One region of the Ancylobacter sp. TW_SC_1 genome, then DNA from elsewhere that is predicted to be linked to it. Evidence: riboswitches for the same ligand, from Rfam matches in the RefSeq annotation. Region 1 holds a riboswitch; each other region holds the start of a gene.
What was found. A riboswitch is a leader RNA that binds a small molecule or an ion and turns the genes downstream of it on or off. The one in region 1 is predicted to bind thiamine pyrophosphate.
Positions count from the first base shown of each region.

Region 2: linked by a shared signal. The riboswitch ahead of AC1PZ7_RS19365 (ABC transporter substrate-binding protein) and the one ahead of thiC (phosphomethylpyrimidine synthase ThiC) in region 1 are both predicted to bind thiamine pyrophosphate.
Region 3: linked by a shared signal. The riboswitch ahead of thiD (bifunctional hydroxymethylpyrimidine kinase/phosphomethylpyrimidine kinase) and the one ahead of thiC (phosphomethylpyrimidine synthase ThiC) in region 1 are both predicted to bind thiamine pyrophosphate.

Region 1 covers NZ_CM166365.1:1,587,048-1,592,712, reverse strand. Annotated here, with positions in the region: gene AC1PZ7_RS07285 (sugar kinase) at 1-820, shown strand, start outside; gene AC1PZ7_RS07280 (cation diffusion facilitator family transporter) at 956-1,843, shown strand; gene AC1PZ7_RS07275 (lytic murein transglycosylase) at 1,848-3,083, opposite strand; TPP riboswitch at 3,207-3,334, shown strand; gene thiC (phosphomethylpyrimidine synthase ThiC) at 3,417-5,243, shown strand; gene AC1PZ7_RS07265 (NUDIX hydrolase) at 5,328-5,665, shown strand, end outside.
Region 2 covers NZ_CM166365.1:4,093,820-4,099,484, forward strand. Annotated here, with positions in the region: gene AC1PZ7_RS19345 (ABC transporter permease) at 1-202, shown strand, start outside; gene AC1PZ7_RS19350 (diguanylate cyclase domain-containing protein) at 379-1,245, shown strand; gene AC1PZ7_RS19355 (diguanylate cyclase domain-containing protein) at 1,318-2,325, shown strand; partial or broken gene AC1PZ7_RS19360 (winged helix-turn-helix domain-containing protein) at 2,244-3,446, shown strand; TPP riboswitch at 3,493-3,590, shown strand; gene AC1PZ7_RS19365 (ABC transporter substrate-binding protein) at 3,684-4,622, shown strand; gene clcA (H(+)/Cl(-) exchange transporter ClcA) at 4,768-5,665, shown strand, end outside.
Region 3 covers NZ_CM166365.1:2,579,710-2,585,374, reverse strand. Annotated here, with positions in the region: gene AC1PZ7_RS11935 (MFS transporter) at 1-939, opposite strand, end outside; gene thiD (bifunctional hydroxymethylpyrimidine kinase/phosphomethylpyrimidine kinase) at 1,032-1,838, opposite strand; TPP riboswitch at 1,902-2,015, opposite strand; gene AC1PZ7_RS11925 (Lrp/AsnC ligand binding domain-containing protein) at 2,142-2,378, shown strand; gene AC1PZ7_RS11920 (DMT family transporter) at 2,388-3,332, opposite strand; gene AC1PZ7_RS11915 (cytochrome b/b6 domain-containing protein) at 3,371-4,078, opposite strand; gene AC1PZ7_RS11910 (c-type cytochrome) at 4,080-4,526, opposite strand; gene AC1PZ7_RS11905 (universal stress protein) at 4,771-5,586, shown strand.

The sequences.
Region 1 (5,665 bases):
CTTCAACACCGCCGTCTATCTCGCCCGCGCCGGCGTCGACACCGCCTACGCGACCGCGCTCGGCGACGACCGCTATTCCGATGCGATCCGCGCCTCGGCGCAGGGCGAAGGCGTCGGCACGGAGCTGATGCTGCGCGTGCCCGGCCGCACGGCGGGTCTCTACCTCATCGACACCGACGCCCAGGGCGAGCGCTCCTTCACCTATTGGCGCGACAGCGCCCCGGCGCGCGAATTGTTCGAGCTGCCCGGCTGGGAGACCGTGGCCGAGGCGATGATCGAGGCGAATCTGGTCTACCTCTCCGGCATAACCCTCTCGCTCTATTCCAATGCCGGCCTCGGCCGGCTGTTCGCGACGCTGGAATTCGCCCGCGAGCAGGGCGCACGCATCGTCTTCGACGGCAATTTCCGCCCGCGGAACTGGAAGGGCGACATCGCCCGCGCCCGCGCCGTCTATGCGCAGGCGCTCAAGCGTACCACCATCGCGCTGCCGACCTTCGAGGACGAGGTGACGCTGTGGGGCGACGGCTCGCCGGCCGCCACCGCCGACCGCCTCGGCACCTTCGGCGTGCAGGAAATCGTCGTGAAGAACGGCGCGGAGGGCGCGCTGGTCGTTGCCGGCGGCACCTCGCAATTCGTGCCGATCCCACAGCCGGTCGAGCCGGTGGACACCACGGCGGCGGGCGACAGCTTCAACGCGGCCTACCTCGCCGCCCGCCTCGGCGGCGAGGCCCCGGCGGCGGCGGCAGAGGCCGGCCACCAGCTCGCCGGCCGCGTCATCCGCCATCGCGGCGCGATCCTGCCGCGCCATGCCAATGCCTGAGCGCGGCAACGCGAAAGCGCGCTGCGAACGCTTCTGCGAATGACTTGCAAGTCATTGGACTTGCTTGATTTTCCTGGCACGACCCACTAATCGGTCCGACAGCGGGCGCGCGGCGCCGGAACGGGTATGGCGCCGATGGCTCAGTCCTCGCGGATTGCAATGATCAATGTCGGCATCAGCCTGCTGGTGCTCGGGCTGAAATACGCCGCCTTCCTGCTCACCGGCAGCGTCGCGCTCTATTCCGACGCCCTGGAGAGCATCGTCAACGTCGCCACCTCCGTCGCCGCCGTGATCGCGCTCCGGGTGAGCGCCAAGCCGGCCGACGCGGCCCACCCCTATGGCTATGCCAAGGCCGAGTATTTCTCCGCCGTCATCGTCGGCGTGCTCATCGTCGTCGCCGCCATTTCGATCTTCCGCGAGGTGTATATCGGCTGGCAGGATCCGCGCCCACTCGACGCGCCGCTGCACGGCCTGCTGGTCAATGCCGGCGCGACCGTGGTCAACGCGGTCTGGTGCGTGGTGCTGCTGCGCGCGGGCCGGCGCGCCCGCTCGCCGGCGCTGGTCGCCGATGGCCGCCATCTGATCACCGACGTCGCCTCGTCCGCCGGCGTGCTCGCGGGCGTCGCCATCGCCGCGGCGTCCGGCTGGGACCGGCTCGACCTCGTCCTTGCCGGCCTGGTCGCCGTCAACATCCTGTGGTCGGGCTGGTCGGTGCTGAAGGAGAGCGTCGGCGGACTGATGGACCAGGCGGTGCCGGCCGAGACGCTGGGCCGCATCCGCCATCTCATCGCGGCGGAGGCGACCGGCGCCATCGAGGCACACGATCTGCGCACGCGCCAGGCCGGGCGCATGATCTTCGTCGACTTCCACCTCGTGGTGCCCGGCGACATGCCGGTGAGCGAGGCGCACGCCATCTGCGACCGGATCGAGGACGCGCTGGAGGCCGCCGTCGCCGGCGTGCTGGTCAACATCCATGTCGAGCCGGAGGCCAAGGCCAAGCAGCACGGCATACCGGTGATCTGACGCCTCAGCGCCCCGTCCGCAGCGCCGCCAGTAGGTCCGGCGTGGGGTAGGAATCGGCCGGCAGGCCGAGGCGCATCTGCTCGACTTTGACCGCCTGCCGCGTCGCCGCGCCGGTGATGCCGTCGATGCGCCCGACATGGTGGCCGCGCGCATTGAGCAGGGTCTGCAGCTCCTTCACCTGCGCCATGGACAGCACCGGAATCCTGTCGCCCTGGCCGCGATTGAACGGGCCGGCGCCGGCGACGCGGGCGGCCAGATAGGCCGCCGAGGTCGCGTAGACGAGCGAGTTGTTCCACTCGGTGAAGACGTCGAAATTCGGATAGACGAGAAAGGCCGGGCCGTTGCGCCCCATCGGCAGCAGCAGCGAGGCGGGAAGCTGGTCGGCGGGAAGCTGACCACCGCCGGCCCGCACCACGCCCGCCTTCGCCCATTGGGCGCGCGGATGCTTGACGGCGAGGTCCGCCTGGTCCCAGGGGAGGTTGGGCGGCACGCGCACTTCCTCCAGCCAGGGCTGGCCGGCCTTCCAGCCGAGCGCGCGGATATAGTTGGCGGCCGAGGCGAGCGCGTCGGGCGCCGAGCGGATCAGGTCGACCCGGCCGTCGCCGTCGAAGTCGACGCCGTAATTGAGATAGTGGTCGGGCAGGAACTGGAACTGGCCGAGTTCACCCGCCCACGGGCCGCGCATGGTCTGCGCGGTCAGATCGCCGCGGTCGATGATCTTCAGCGCCGCCATCAGCTGGGTGCGGAACATCTCCGCCCGCCGGCAGTCCCAGGCGAGCGAGGCCACCGAGCGAATCGTCTGCTTGTCGCCCATGAAGGCGCCGAAATCGGTCTCCAGCCCCCAGAAGGCGACCAGCACCGCCCCCGGTACCCCGAAGGTCTGCTCGATCCGGCTGAACAGCGCCGGGTTCTTCTGGATCTGCTGGCGGCCCTGCTGGATGCGGTAATTGGCGACCATGCGGTCGGAAAACTGGAAGAAGCTCTGCCCGAACACCTTCTGCCCGCGGTCGGTGCCGACGATGTCGGGCGCGTAGGTCACGCCGTTCAGCGCCGCGGCCACGGTGCGCGGCGAGACGCCCTGCGCCACCGCCTGCTGCTTGAAGCCGGCCAGCCACTGGTCGAAGCCGGCACCGTTATTGCCGCAGCTCTGCTGGGCGGATGCCGCTACCGGAAAGGCGAACGGCGCGATGACCGCCGCCGCGATGGCAACCTTCCGGAGCGAAGTCTTCAAGCTGCGCATGGGCACTCCCCGATGGCTCGATGCGTCGTTTCCTCACGAATCAGCAATCTACAGGAAATGCGGCGGCGGCAGGGTGACGGGGCGCCGCGGAATTGACCGGCGGGCGACTTTGGTCGACTATCGACCCGTTCCAAGGGGAGCCCCGCTAGGGGGCTGAGAGAGCGCCGGCCACGCCGCAGGGCAAGGCAACGCGATGACCCTTCGAACCTGATCCGGGTCATGCCGGCGAAGGGATCGGAACCGAATGGCGTGTCGCGCGCGTGTCGCACATCGCCATCCTTCCCCAACGTCAAACACCCGGATCTCCCCGACCATCGGTTCTGGAGATCCATCATGACGACCAAAAACCTGAAAGACACCGGCACCATCGGCGTCGCCACCGGGCCCATTCCCGGCTCGCGGCGCATCTATGCCGACTGCCCGGCGCGCGGCTTTCGCGTGCCGTTCCGCGAAATCCTGCTGCACCCTTCCGCCAACGAGCCCAACCTCGCCGTCTACGATGCCTCCGGCCCCTATACCGACGAGAGCGCGGCCATCGACATCGCCGCCGGCCTCGCGCGCCCGCGTGACGCCTGGGTCCGCGCGCGCGCAGATGTTGAGGAGTACGACGGGCGCCGGGTGAAGCCGGAGGACAACGGCCATGTCGGCGACGACAGGCTGGTGACGCCCTTCCCGCTCCACCACCGCCCGCTGCGGGCCAAAGCCGGCGCTGTGACCCAGATGGCCTATGCGCGGGCCGGCATCGTCACCCCGGAGATGGAATATGTCGCCCTGCGCGAGAACGGCCTGCGCGAGCGCATCGGCGAGATCATCCGCGACGGCGAGGATTTCGGCGCGGCGATCCCGGATGTCGTGACGCCGGAATTCGTGCGCGACGAGGTGGCGCGCGGGCGTGCCGTCATCCCCGCCAACATCAATCATGGCGAGCTCGAGCCGATGGCGATCGGCCGCAACTTCCTCGTCAAGATCAACGCCAATATCGGCAATTCGGCCGTCACCTCGTCGGTGGCGGACGAAGTGGACAAGATGGTGTGGGCGATACGCTGGGGTGCCGACACGGTGATGGACCTCTCCACCGGGCGCAACATCCACAACATCCGCGAATGGATCGTGCGCAACGCGCCGGTGCCGATCGGAACGGTGCCGATCTACCAGGCGCTGGAGAAGGTCGGCGGCGTCGCCGAGGACCTCACCTGGGAGGTGTTCCGCGACACGCTGGTCGAGCAGGCCGAGCAGGGCGTGGACTATTTCACCATCCATGCCGGGGTGCGCCTGCCCTATGTGCCGCTGACCGCGAAGCGCGTGACTGGCATCGTCTCGCGCGGCGGCTCGATCATGGCCAAGTGGTGCCTCGCCCATCACCGCGAGAGCTTCCTCTACGAGCGTTTCGCCGAGATCTGCGAGATCATGCGGGCCTATGACGTCACCTTCTCGCTCGGCGACGGGCTGCGCCCCGGCTCCATCGCCGACGCCAACGACGCGGCGCAGTTCGCCGAACTGGAGACGCTGGGCGAACTGACCAGGATCGCGTGGGAAAACGACTGCCAGGTGATGATCGAAGGCCCCGGCCATGTGCCGATGCACAAGATCAAGGCCAACATGGACAAGCAGCTGGCTGTCTGCGGCGAGGCGCCCTTCTATACGCTCGGGCCGCTGACCACGGATATCGCACCCGGCTACGACCACATCACCTCCGGCATCGGCGCGGCGATGATCGGCTGGTTCGGCACCGCCATGCTCTGCTACGTCACGCCCAAGGAGCATCTCGGCCTGCCCAACCGCGACGACGTGAAGACCGGCGTCATCACCTACAAGATCGCCGCCCATGCCGCCGACCTCGCCAAGGGCCACCCGCTGGCGCGCGCCTGGGACGACGCACTCTCGCGGGCGCGTTTCGAGTTCCGCTGGCAGGACCAGTTCAGCCTCGCGCTCGATCCCGACACGGCGACCGCCTTCCACGACGAGACGCTGCCGAAGGAGGCGCACAAGCTGGCGCATTTCTGCTCCATGTGCGGGCCGAAATTCTGCTCGATGAAGATCAGCCAGGACATTCGCGACGCGGCGCGGCAGGCCGAGGCGACGCGCGGGATGGAGGAGATGGCCGGGCGCTTCCGTGACGGCGGCGGCCAAATCTATCGCGACGTCGCCGCCGCGGAGTAGGCTGCCGGGCGGCCGGGGAACCGCGAGGACGCCCCGGCCGCCCGCTCGTGCCCGCGCCGACACGACCTTCCAGGAGACTTTCCCATGACGCCCCCCTCGCCCGTCCGCCCGGTTCCCGCCGTGCTCGCCGTCGTCGAGCGCGACGGCGCGGTGCTGCTGGTGCGCCGCGCCAATCCGCCCGATCAGGGACTGTGGGGTTTCCCTGGCGGACGTATGGAAATGGGCGAGACGCATCTGGAGGCCGCCCTGCGCGAGCTCCACGAGGAGACCGGCATCGCCGCCGACAGCCCCCGCCTCATGACCGCGCTCGACTTCATCCAGCACGATGACGAGGGCGTGCTCGCTCATCATTTCGCGATGATCGCCGTGCTGTGCCGCTGGCGCGCCGGCGAGGCGGTGGCGGCGGACGACGCGCTGGAGGC
Region 2 (5,665 bases), 2.3 Mb from region 1:
CATCGGCGCGGTGGTCGGCGAATGGGTCGGCGCCTCGGCGGGGCTCGGCTATCTCATGCTCTATTCCAATGCGCGCATGCAGACCGACATGGTGTTCGCCGCGCTCGCGGTGTTGCTCGCAGTGGCGCTCCTGCTCTTCACGCTGGTCGACTGGGGGCTGACGCGGCTCGTGCCCTGGGCGCCGGAGACGGCGGAAGTGTGAGAGTCGGCCGCATGACATGCGTCAAGGATGTGTACCTTGGGTAAGGTATAGTATAATTATAAATGGCGTGCCTTGGCTGAAGCGACATAGTGTTCCCTGGCGAGCCCCCAACGGTCTGCATCTTGCCGCAACAACTGCAAATCCCACGTGATGTTCTGAACCAGGCGCTGCTCGACATGTTCGAGTTTTCGCCGATCGCCTTCTGCATTACCACCGCCGACGTCGAATCCCGCTACGTGAAGGTCAATTCGGCCTACCTCCAGCTGATCCAGCGGAGCTGGGAGGAGATTGCCTCGCGCACCATCGCGCTCGACCTCGGCACGGCGATCGATGCTCCGGAGCGCCTGCGCCGCCTGCGCAGGCTGGAGGAGGAAGGCTTCTACAAGCTGGAGGAGGTCTATATCCGCCAGGCCTCCGGCCGCCTCGTTCCCACGCTCATCTCGGCACAACGACGGGTCATCGACGACACCAGCCTCGACATCGAGATCATCATCGACAATTCCGAGCGCAAGGAATTCGAGGCCGCCATCACCCGGGCGGCCTATACGGACGCGATCACCGGCCTGCCGAACCGGAAGGCGTTCAACGACACGCTGGCCCGCATGGCCACGGAAATGAAGCCGGGCGAGGGCGTCGGGCTCGCCTTCATCGACCTCAACGGCTTCAAGAAGATCAACGACCTCTATGGTCACGACGTGGGGGATTGGCTGCTCACCCGCATTGGCCGGCGGCTGCGCCAGTACGCCAGCCCCGAGCATTTCGTGGGGCGACTTGGCGGCGACGAGTTCGCCATCCTGTTCCGCTCGACCGGCATGGACGAAGACAAGCGCCACGCCGACTTCCTGCGGCTCGGCGAGGCGACCTGCCGGGACATGGACCTCAACGGTCAGCCGATTGCGGTCGGCCTGGCCATCGGCATCGCCATCGCCGACGGTCCGCTCGCCGTCCAGACGCTGCTCCACCGCGCCGACGCGCTGATGTATGTGGCCAAGGCCGGGGCCGGCAATGTGGATGTGCGAATGCAGCACTTCGCCGACGCCTGACCAGTTTGGGCGGGCTTGCATCGCGCCCGGCTTGGACGGACGATCCCCGTGCCGTCGATCCAGTGAGGATCCATGATCCCGAGCACCGTGATCTATGAAGCGCTTGCGGACGTGTTCGAGCTCTCGCCGGTGGCGATCTGCATTTCCACGGCCGAGCACGTCTCCCGGTACATCATGGCCAATCCCGCCTACCTCGCCATGATCGGGCGCAGCTGGGACGAGATCGAGGGCCAGCCCATGTATCTCGACACCGTGCGCGCGCTCGACTCCCCGGAACGGCTGCGCCGCATCCACGCGCTGGAAACCGTCGGCCTGTACGAGCTCGAGGAGATCGACCTGCGCCACGTCTCCGGCCACATCATCCCCACGCTGGTCTCGACGCAGCGCCGCGTCATCAATGGCCAGACGTTCGACATCGAGATCATCATCGACAATTCCGAGCGCAAGGCGTTCGAGCGCCGCATCATCGAGGCCGCCTACACCGACGTGGTGACCGGCCTGCCCAACCGGGCGGCTTTCGACAACCGGCTGCGCAAGCTGCTGGAGCGGTTCGCGCCGCATGAGGGCGTCTGCCTCGCCTATATCGATCTCAATGGCTTCAAGTCGATAAATGACCGCCACGGCCACTCCATCGGCGACCAGGTGCTGCGGAGCTTCGCCGAGCGCCTGCGTGCCCATAGCGCCCCCGGCCATTTCGTCGCGCGCATCGGTGGCGACGAATTCGTACTGCTCCATTCCTTCGCCTGCGGCATCTCTCCGGAACATGGCGGACCCACCGGAGGGCCCACGGGGCAGGAGATGCAAATGCTCGCCGATGCGCTCTGTGCGCCGATGGACATCGAAGGACGAAACCTCGCCGTGGGCGCGGCCATCGGCGTTGCCGTCACCCGGCAGACGATCGGCGCCGATGCGCTGCTGCGCCGCGCCGACACCCTGATGTACGCTGCCAAGTCGACCGGCCGAACGGTCGCCGTAAACCTCGACCGGATCGACGACCCATGCCCCTCCGCCTCTCCAACGCCGACGCCCGACGTGTCTTCCTCGCCCGGCAGCAGCTCAGCCGCCCCCGCGGAACGCTGACCAAGACCGGACTTCTGCAACTGATCGACGACCTCGGCTTCGTGCAGGTCGACAGCATCGCCACCGTCGAGCGCGCGCATCATCACATCCTGTTCGCGCGCAACCCGACCTACAGGCGCGAGCACCTGACCGCGCTGCTGGAAAAGGACGGCGCGCTCTTCGAGCACTGGACGCACGACGCGGCGATCATCCCCAACACTTTCTTCGGCTACTGGAAGCACCGCTTCGCGCGCGCGCGCTAAACGCTGGCCGATCGCTGGCGCTCCTGGCACGAGAACGGCTTCGAGGGCTATGTCGACCATGTGCTGGAGCGGGTACGCGTCGAAGGCCGGCTGATGGCCCGCGATTTCGAGCAGGATGTGGACGCCGGAAAGCGCCCGCCCGGCGGCTGGTGGAACTGGCACCCGGAGAAGACCGCGCTCGAATATCACTGGCGCACCGGCGCGCTCGCCATTGCCGGGCGCGAGGGCTTCCAGAAGGTCTACGACCTCACCGAGCGCGTCATCCCCGCCCGGCATTTCGCGGGCGAGGTGAGCCCGGAGGCCTTCCTCGACTGGGCCTGCACCGCGGCGCTGGAGCGGCTCGGCTTCGCCACCCATGGCGAGATCGCCGCCTTCTGGGGACTGATCAGACCGGAGGAGGCGCGTGGCTGGGTGGCGGCGAACGCCCACAGGCTGGAGCCCGTGCTGGTCGAGGGCGCCGAGGGCGGCAAGCCGCGCGCCAGCCACGCCTTCAAAGGCAGCGCGGAGGATTTCGCCGCCCTGCCCGCCCCGCCGGCGCGGCTGCGTGTGCTCAGCCCCTTCGATCCGCTGCTGCGCGACCGCGCCCGGGCGGAGCGGCTGTTCGGATTCACCTATCGCATCGAGGTGTTCGTCCCGACCCCCAGGCGGGTCTATGGCTATTACGTCTTCCCGCTGCTGGAGGGCGACCGGCTGATCGGCCGCATCGACATGAAGGCGGACCGCAAGGCCGGCTCGCTCGACGTGCGCCGGCTCTGGCTGGAGCCGGGCGTGCGGGCCTCGACCGGCCGGCTCAATGCGCTCGACGCCGAACTCGCCCGGCTCGGCCGCTTCGCCGGGGTGGAGCGCACGGTCTATCTCGACGGCTGGCGCGGAGAATAGGCCCCACAGATTGCCCTGGCATACCGGCGATGCTAGCCTGCGCGCGTCCGAGGGGTGTCCCGCCGGCCGAAAGGCCGAAGGGGCTGAGATGGCACCTGCCAGACCCTTTGAACCTGATCCGGGTCATGCCGGCGAAGGGACGGAGCGACGGCGGGGCCTGATCCACGCGATGCGTGGCACCCGTGCCGGATTTCCCCCGAAAGCGCGCGCGCCGGATCTCCAACTGGGAGGAGATCCATGTTCACCAAGTTCGCCGCGACGGCATTCGCCCTCGCGCTCGGCCTCACCCCGGCGGCGGCCGCCGACAAGCTCACCGTCCTGCTCGACTGGTACGTCAATCCGGACCACGCGCCGCTGATCATCGCGCAGGAGAAGGGCTTCTTCAAAGCCCACGACCTCGATGTCGAGCTGGTGCCGCCGGCCGATCCGTCCGCCCCGCCCCGCCTCGTCGCCGCCGGTCAGGCGGATGTGGCGGTCAGCTACCAGCCGAGCCTTTATCTCTCGGTGAAGGAAGGGCTGCCGCTGGTGCGCTTCGGCACGCTGGTCTCCACCCCGCTCACCGCGCTGGTGGCGCTGAAGGACGGCCCGGTCAAGTCGATCGCCGACCTCAAGGGCAAGACGGTCGGCTATTCCGTGGCGGGCTTCGAGGACGCACTGCTCGGCACCATGCTGGCGAGCGCCGGGCTCACGCCGTCCGACGTGACGATGATCAACGTCAATTTCGCCCTCTCGCCCGCGCTGGTCGCCGGCAAGGTCGACGCGGTGATCGGCGCCTACCGCAATTTCGAGCTCACCCAGATCAGGCTTGAGGGCAAGGAGGGCATCGCCTTCTACCCCGAAGAGCACGGCGTGCCGGTGTTCGACGAGCTGATCTACGTGACCCACAAGGACAAGCTGGCCGACCCGCGGCTCAAGCGCTTCCTCGCTGCGGTCGAGGACGCCACCATCTACGTCCTCAACCATCCCGACGAGGCATGGCAGGCCTTCGTGACGGCCAATCCGAAGCTCGACGACGAGCTGAACCGCACCGCGTGGACCGACACGCTGCGCCGCTTCGCCCACGCGCCGGCCGCCCTCGACACGGAACGCTACGCCCGCTTCGGGGAGTTCATGAAGAGCCACAAGCTCATCGACAAGGTCGAGCCGGTCTCGACCTACGCCCCGCCCCTGCCCTGAGCATTCGCCCCGGAGCGCCCCGTCAACGGCCCCCTCGGCCACGTGTGCTCCGGGGGCGACAATATGCTCTGCCGCGCTTCCGGGCCCCGGCCGACGATGCTACCGATTGCAAACGGTTGCTGATTTGTCGGGAGAAGGTCGAGGCATGGGGAACGGGGCATATCACATCGTGGCGATCCTGGTTGGCGCGGTCGTCGGCCTGCTCGGCTCCGGCTTCCATGTCGGCGTCGAGAAGCTGACAGCCGCCTGGCCGGCCTTCCTGCAGACCACGCTCCAGTTCGAAGGCCTCGTGCTTTACGCCGCCGCCGCCCTCGTCGCCGCCGGCATGGCCGTCGTCTCGCTCTGGCTGGTGCGCACCTACGCGCCGGAAGCCAGCGGATCGGGCGTGCCCGAGATCGAGGGGGCGATGGAGGGACTGCGCGAGGTGCGCTGGCATCGCGTTCTGCCGGTGAAATTCATTGCGGGCCTGCTGTCGCTTTCCTCCGGCATGGTGCTCGGCCGCGAGGGGCCGACCATCCATATCGGCGCCTCCGTCGCCAAGGCCGCCTCCGACCTGATGAAATGGTCCGGCGAGGACATGCGCGGCCTGCTGGCGGCCGGCGGCGCGGCGGGGCTTGCCGCCGCCTTCAACGCGCCGCTCGCGGCGGTGCTGTTCGTCATCGAGGAAACCCGGCGGCAGTTCCCCTATTCCTCGCGCACCTATATCGCCGTGGTGCTGGCCTCCATCGCCAGCGCCATCGTCACCGAGTACCTGACCGGCAACACGCCCTATATGCTGCTGGAGGCCTCGGCGATCCCCTATGGCTGGCTGCCGGCCTTCGTGGTGCTCGGCATCCTCCTCGGCGGAGCGGGCGTCATCTTCAATCGGACGCTGGTGTGGGGGCTCGACCATGTGCGCCGCTTCGGCATGCGCACCTCGTTCTACATCTTCCCCGCCATCGTCGGCCTGGTCGTCGGCGTGCTGCTCTTCGTGCGGCCCGAGGCGACGCAGGGCGGCGAACTGCTGGCGGTACAGCTCACCAAGGAAGGATTGCCGCTGGCCA
Region 3 (5,665 bases), 990 kb from region 1:
GAGATAGGTGCAGCCGAAGGTCAGTGCGTGCAGCGGCTGGAGCAGCAGCAGAAGCAGCAGCGGCGGGTCGAACGCCATCCCGCCGAAACGAAGAACGCCGGCGAGGCCGCCGAGCAGGAGCAGGCGCTCCGGCCCGAGCCGGCGCGTCACCGGCGTGCCGAAATGGAACAGCACCACCTCGGCCAGCACGCCGAGCGACCACAGCAGGCCGATCACCGTGTCGGACAGCCCCTTGCCGTGCCACTGGATGGAGGCGAAGGCATAGAGCACCGCGTGCGACCCCTGCACCAGCGCCGCCGCCGCCAGACCGACGAACAGCACCGGCGCCAGTCCGGCCAGCGCATGGCGCGCTTCCGCCGTCGCGGCGCGCGGCGGCTGCTTCACCTCCTCGAGGGTCGCCGCCGCCAGCGCCGCCGCGAGGCTCGCCGCGACGATGAGCCAGATCACCGTGTCGTGCGGCACGGCGCCGAGGACGAGCCCGCCGAGCAGTCCGCCGGCCACCAGATTGCCGCCGATGAAGGCCATCGAGCCCCACAGCCGCACGCGTCCGTAGTCGATCAGCCCCTCGCGGCGGCGCGCCACTGCATAGGCATCGAGCACCGGCAGGCTGGGCTGCCAGAAGGCGGCGGCAAGCCCGAGCCCGACGAGGATCAGTGTCGCGTTGGGGGCGAGGACGATGCCGACGAAGCACAGCGCCGTGGCGCAGGAATAGCCGATCAGCGTCGCGCGCGGCCGGCCGCTGCGGTCGGCGAGCAGTCCGCCCACCGGCATGGTGACGAGGCGCACCGATTGCGGCACGGCGAGCGCGAGCGCGATCATCGCCGCGTCGAAGCCGCGCGCTTCCAGCCAGATCGGGAAGAACGGCATGAAGACGCCGATGCCGAAGAACAGCCCGGCATAGACGGCGGCAATGGCATGGCGTGGGGCGATGACGGGCACGCGGCTACTCGCGGGATTCGCCGCCTCGATAGCAGGCGCGGGGCCGGCTTACGAGGCCTCAGTGGCCAGCGCCGCCGCGAACCGCGAAAACCTCACCACCAGGCGTGGAAGTGATGCACCGGGCCGTGGCCCCGCCCGATGGTCAGTTCCTCGGAGCGCGCGAGGGCGCGGGTGAGATAGTCCTTCGCCGCCTCGACCGCCGCGCGCAGAGGCAGGCCCTTGGCAAGGCCGGCGGCGATGGCGGAGGAGAGCGTGCAGCCCGTGCCGTGCGTGTTGCGAGTGACAATGCGCGGCGCGCTGAGTTCGAGAAAGCCATCGGCGTCGAGCAGCACGTCGACGCTGTCCGGCCCCTCGCCATGGCCGCCCTTGACGAGCACCGCGCGCGGCCCGAACGCCAGCAGCCGCTCGGCCTGAGCCCGCACCGTCGCGAGATCCTCGGCCGGCTCTTCGTCGAGCAGTGCCGCCGCCTCGGGCAGGTTCGGCGTGATCAGGAGCGCCCGCGGCAACAGCTCGCGGCGCAGCGTCTCGATGGCCTCGGGCACCAGCAGCCGGTCGCCCGAGGCGGCGATCATCACCGGGTCGAGCACCACGGTCGACACGCCATGGCGCACGAGGCCGGACGCCACCTCGGTGATCGCTTCGGGACGCGACAGCATGCCGATCTTCACCGCGTCCACGTCGAGATCGGAGAAGACCGCGTCGATCTGCGCGGCGATGAAGGCCGGCGGAACGTCGTGGATGCCGGTCACGCCGAGCGTGTTCTGCGCCGTGAGCGCGGTGATGACGCTGGCGCCATACACGCAGAGCGCCGAGAAGGTCTTGAGATCGGCCTGGATGCCGGCGCCGCCGCCGGAATCCGAACCCGCCATCGTCACCGCGATCGGTGTGGAACCGCCCATGCTACGCCTCTCTCGCCGCATCGAGGCCGGAAGCGTCCCCGTCGGGGGGCACATGGCCGCCCCGGACGTGCGCGATCCGTTTCCTCCGCCGGCATGACCCGGATCAGGTTCGTGGGTTGGCTGAACGCCTCTCAGCCCATCCGCGCCTCAACGCCACGGGCACCCCAACGAGATCGTCCCGCGAGCGATAGGCGAAGCCGCGCGCCCGCGCAAGCCGGGCTCGTCCCGGGCGGCCGAGGGGGTTGCGCGCGAACCGGCGTTCTGTTCCTTATCGGCCTCCCGCCCCGAAGCCGGAACGCCGCGATGGTCCCTTTCTTCATGCAGATCAAATGTCACCTCGGCCGCTCCTACGAGGTGGCGAACGCCATCGCCGACGCGGAGATCGCCTCGGAAATCTACTCGACCGCCGGCGAGTTCGACCTGTTGGTCAAGTTCTACGTGCCCGAGGGCGCCGACATCGGCCATTTCGTGAACGAGAAGGTGCAGCAGTTCCCGGGCATCCAAGACACCCGCACCATCATCACCTTCAAGGCGTTCTGACGTCGCGCCTCAGGCCGTCGGCCCGGCGGGCGGCGTCGCCGCCTCCTCGGCCCGGCTGCGGTCGATGCCGAGCCGGCGCTCGCGCCAGATGACGAAGAGCCCGGCCCCGATCACGATGGCCGCGCCGAGCACGACGAGCACCGGCGGAATCTCGGCGAACAGGATGAAGCCGAGCAGCAGCGACCACAGCATCGCCGAATAGGCGAACGGCGCCACCACCGAGGCCGGGGCGTAGCGGTAGCTCTCGGTCAGCAGGATCTGGCCGACCCCGCCGAGGAAGCCGATCGCCAGCAGCAGCACGGCCTCCCGCGCGCTCGGCAGCACCCAGCCCCAGCCGGCGGTGGCGAGCCCGGCAATGGCCGCCAGCGCCTGGAAATAGAACACGATGGCCGCGGTCGATTCGGTCTGCGTCAGCCGCCGCACCTGGACCATCGCCCCGGCCGTGCAACTCGCGCCGAGCAGCGCGAAGAGCGCGCCGAACATGTGTTCCGGGGTATCGAACGAGCCCGACATATGCGGCCAGAGCATCACCACCACGCCGCCGAGCCCCACCGTCACCGCCGCCCAGCGATAGGCCTGCACCCGCTCGCGCAGCACGATCGCCGCGAGGACGACGGTGAGCAGCGGTGTGGCGAAGCCGATGGCGGTCGCATCCGCCAGCGGGATCCGCGCCAGCGCGGCAAAGCCCAGGCTCATGGCGCAGACGCCGATGGTGCCGCGCGCGATATGGCCGAACGGATGGGCGGTGCGCACCGCCGCGCTGATCTCGCCGCGCCAGGCGAGCAGCGCCATGAGCGGAAACAGGGCGAAGAAGGAGCGCGAGAACACCACTTCGCCAGTCGGAACATGTTCCGAGACGATACGGACGAGGGCCGACATGATGGTGAAAAGGAACGTCGCGCTGATCTGAAGCGCGATGCCCTTGAGCGCGTGCATGATGGCGCCATGGAGCACGAGTCCGCCCCGCCCGCAAGCGGGACGGACCCGTCATTTCAGGGGAAGGGATCACCGCCCGCCAGCGCGATGCCGCCGAACACCACGGCGACCGCGGCCGCGAGGCAGGCCAATGCCGCTCCGACGGCACCGGGCGTGGCCGGCGCGCGGTCGGCGTAGTCCCCGGCCGGCTTGCGGCCGCTGATCATGGCGCGGATCAGGTTGTCCCTGCCGAACAGCGAATAGACGAGGTTCGCCGCCACATGCAGGCCGATCAGCCACAGCAGGACCGGGTAGAGCCGCTGGTGCCAGACCGAGGCGCTGCGGATGGTCTCGTCGCTGACCGTCGCCGTCATCGGCGCGTAGACCGTGATGTCGTCGCTGGTGAACAGCCCGCTCAGCGCCTGCGCCGCGACCATGATCAGCAGCGCCGCGACCATCCAGCCGCCGAGCGGGTTGTGACCGAGATAATGCGGCGGACGTCCGCGCAGCAGTCTCTCCCCATAGCGCAGCCCCGCCGCCGGCCCGCGCAGGAAGCCGGCGAAGCGCGCCGTCGAGCCACCGACGAGGCCCCACAGCAGGCGGAACACGACCACCACCAGCACGGCAAGCCCGTTCCACTGGTGCCAGACGAGATCGGCGTCGCCGTAATACCGGCTCGCGAAAGCGAGGCCGACCAGCGCCGCCAGCCCCCATTTGGCGATCCGCGTCGGCAGGTCCCACGCCAGCACGCCGGCCGGCGCGGGCGAATCGGTACGCGCGCTCACGTCACTTCTTCTGGCGGAAGGTGTCGTGGCAGGTTCCGCAGGTGCGGATCACGCCGGGGAAGTTCGCCTTGAAGCTGGCCTCGTCGGTGATCGCGGCACGGGCAGCGGCGGCATCGCTGCCGAGCTTGGCGAAGAGCGCCTCGAATTCGGGCGTCTTGGTCCACACCGTCTCCAGCGCCTCGGTATCCGGGCCGGGCCCGGAGCCCAGCGGGAAAAGCGTCGGCAGGACCTTGGCATTCTTGACATAGGTGTCGAGCGCCGCCTGCACGGCCGCGAGATCGAACGGCGTGTTCCCGCGCAGCATTCCGCCGACGGGCTTGGTCACGCTGCCGAACTCCTTCAGCAGGGTCTGTCGTTCCTTCACGACGTCGGACTGGGCGACCACCGCGGTGGTCGCGACGGCAGTGAAGATGGCGATTGCACCGGCAATCGTCAGGCGACGCGACATGAAAAGCTCCCTCATCGACGTGCTGCGACGCAGCACATACCCCGCCACCTTATTGTCGCTCCAGACAATGACAATCGGCAGGAAGTCGCGTTCGCGCGCTCGTGAAGGGAACGTCAGATCCTGCCGGATGAGGTATGGTGAATACCTAATGCCTCTTGCGGATCGTGGTTTTCCGCATTTTCATTGGCAGGCTCTAACCCTACGTAAAAATCAATAACCGTTGTCACGAGAGAGAGAAGCGCCCATGTCCATCCGCACAATTCTCCTGCACGCTGCGCCCGACTCTGGCTTCAATGATCGTCTCGCCCTTGCCATCGCTCTCGCGCGTCAGTCCGGCGCCAGCCTGAAGGCGCTCTACACGCTCTACCCCGCCGGCGTTCCGCGCGTCGGCCGCGCCCTCTCGATCTATGTGAACGAACTGGTGCATGAGGCGAAGGAGAAGGAAGCCGGCCTCAAGGCGCAGTTCGAAGCCTCCACCGCCGCCGCCGGCATTGCGGCTTCCTGGCAGACGATCGAGGGCGAAGTTGCGCCGGCGCTCCGCGACGAAGTCACCTTCGCCGACCTCACCGTCGTCAGCGAGACGCCTTATGGCACCGTGGACGACCAGCTCGCCGCCACCCTGCCCGAGCATCTCGCCCTCTCCTGCCATGGCCCCGTCGTCGTGGTGCCGACCGGCAAGCCGGTACCGACGCGCATCGGCCGCGTGCTTGTGGCATGGAAGCCCTCGCGCGAGGCCGGCCATGCCGTCCGCTTCGCCCTGCCGCTCCTCGCGCTCGCCGAAGAGGTCGAGGTCCTGACCGTCGAGGAAGGCAACGCCGGCGTGGCCGATTCCGGCGCCCGGCTCGCCGCGTTTCTCGGCAGCCATGGCGTGAATGCGAAGCACAATCACGTCAAGGACGGCCATGCGAGCAGCGCCATTTCCAACGAGGCGCAGAAGTTCGGTGCCGATCTTCTGGTGATGGGCGTCTATAGCCGCTCGCGGCTTGCCGAGATGGTGCTCGGCGGCGTCACCGCCTCGCTGCTCACCGATCCGCCGGTGCCGCTGTTCGTCGCTCACTGAGCGCGCTGCCGAACCAGATATCCGTCGCGACGACGTGCCGCCGGCCTCGACAGGGCCGGCGGCATTTTCGTCGGCGCCC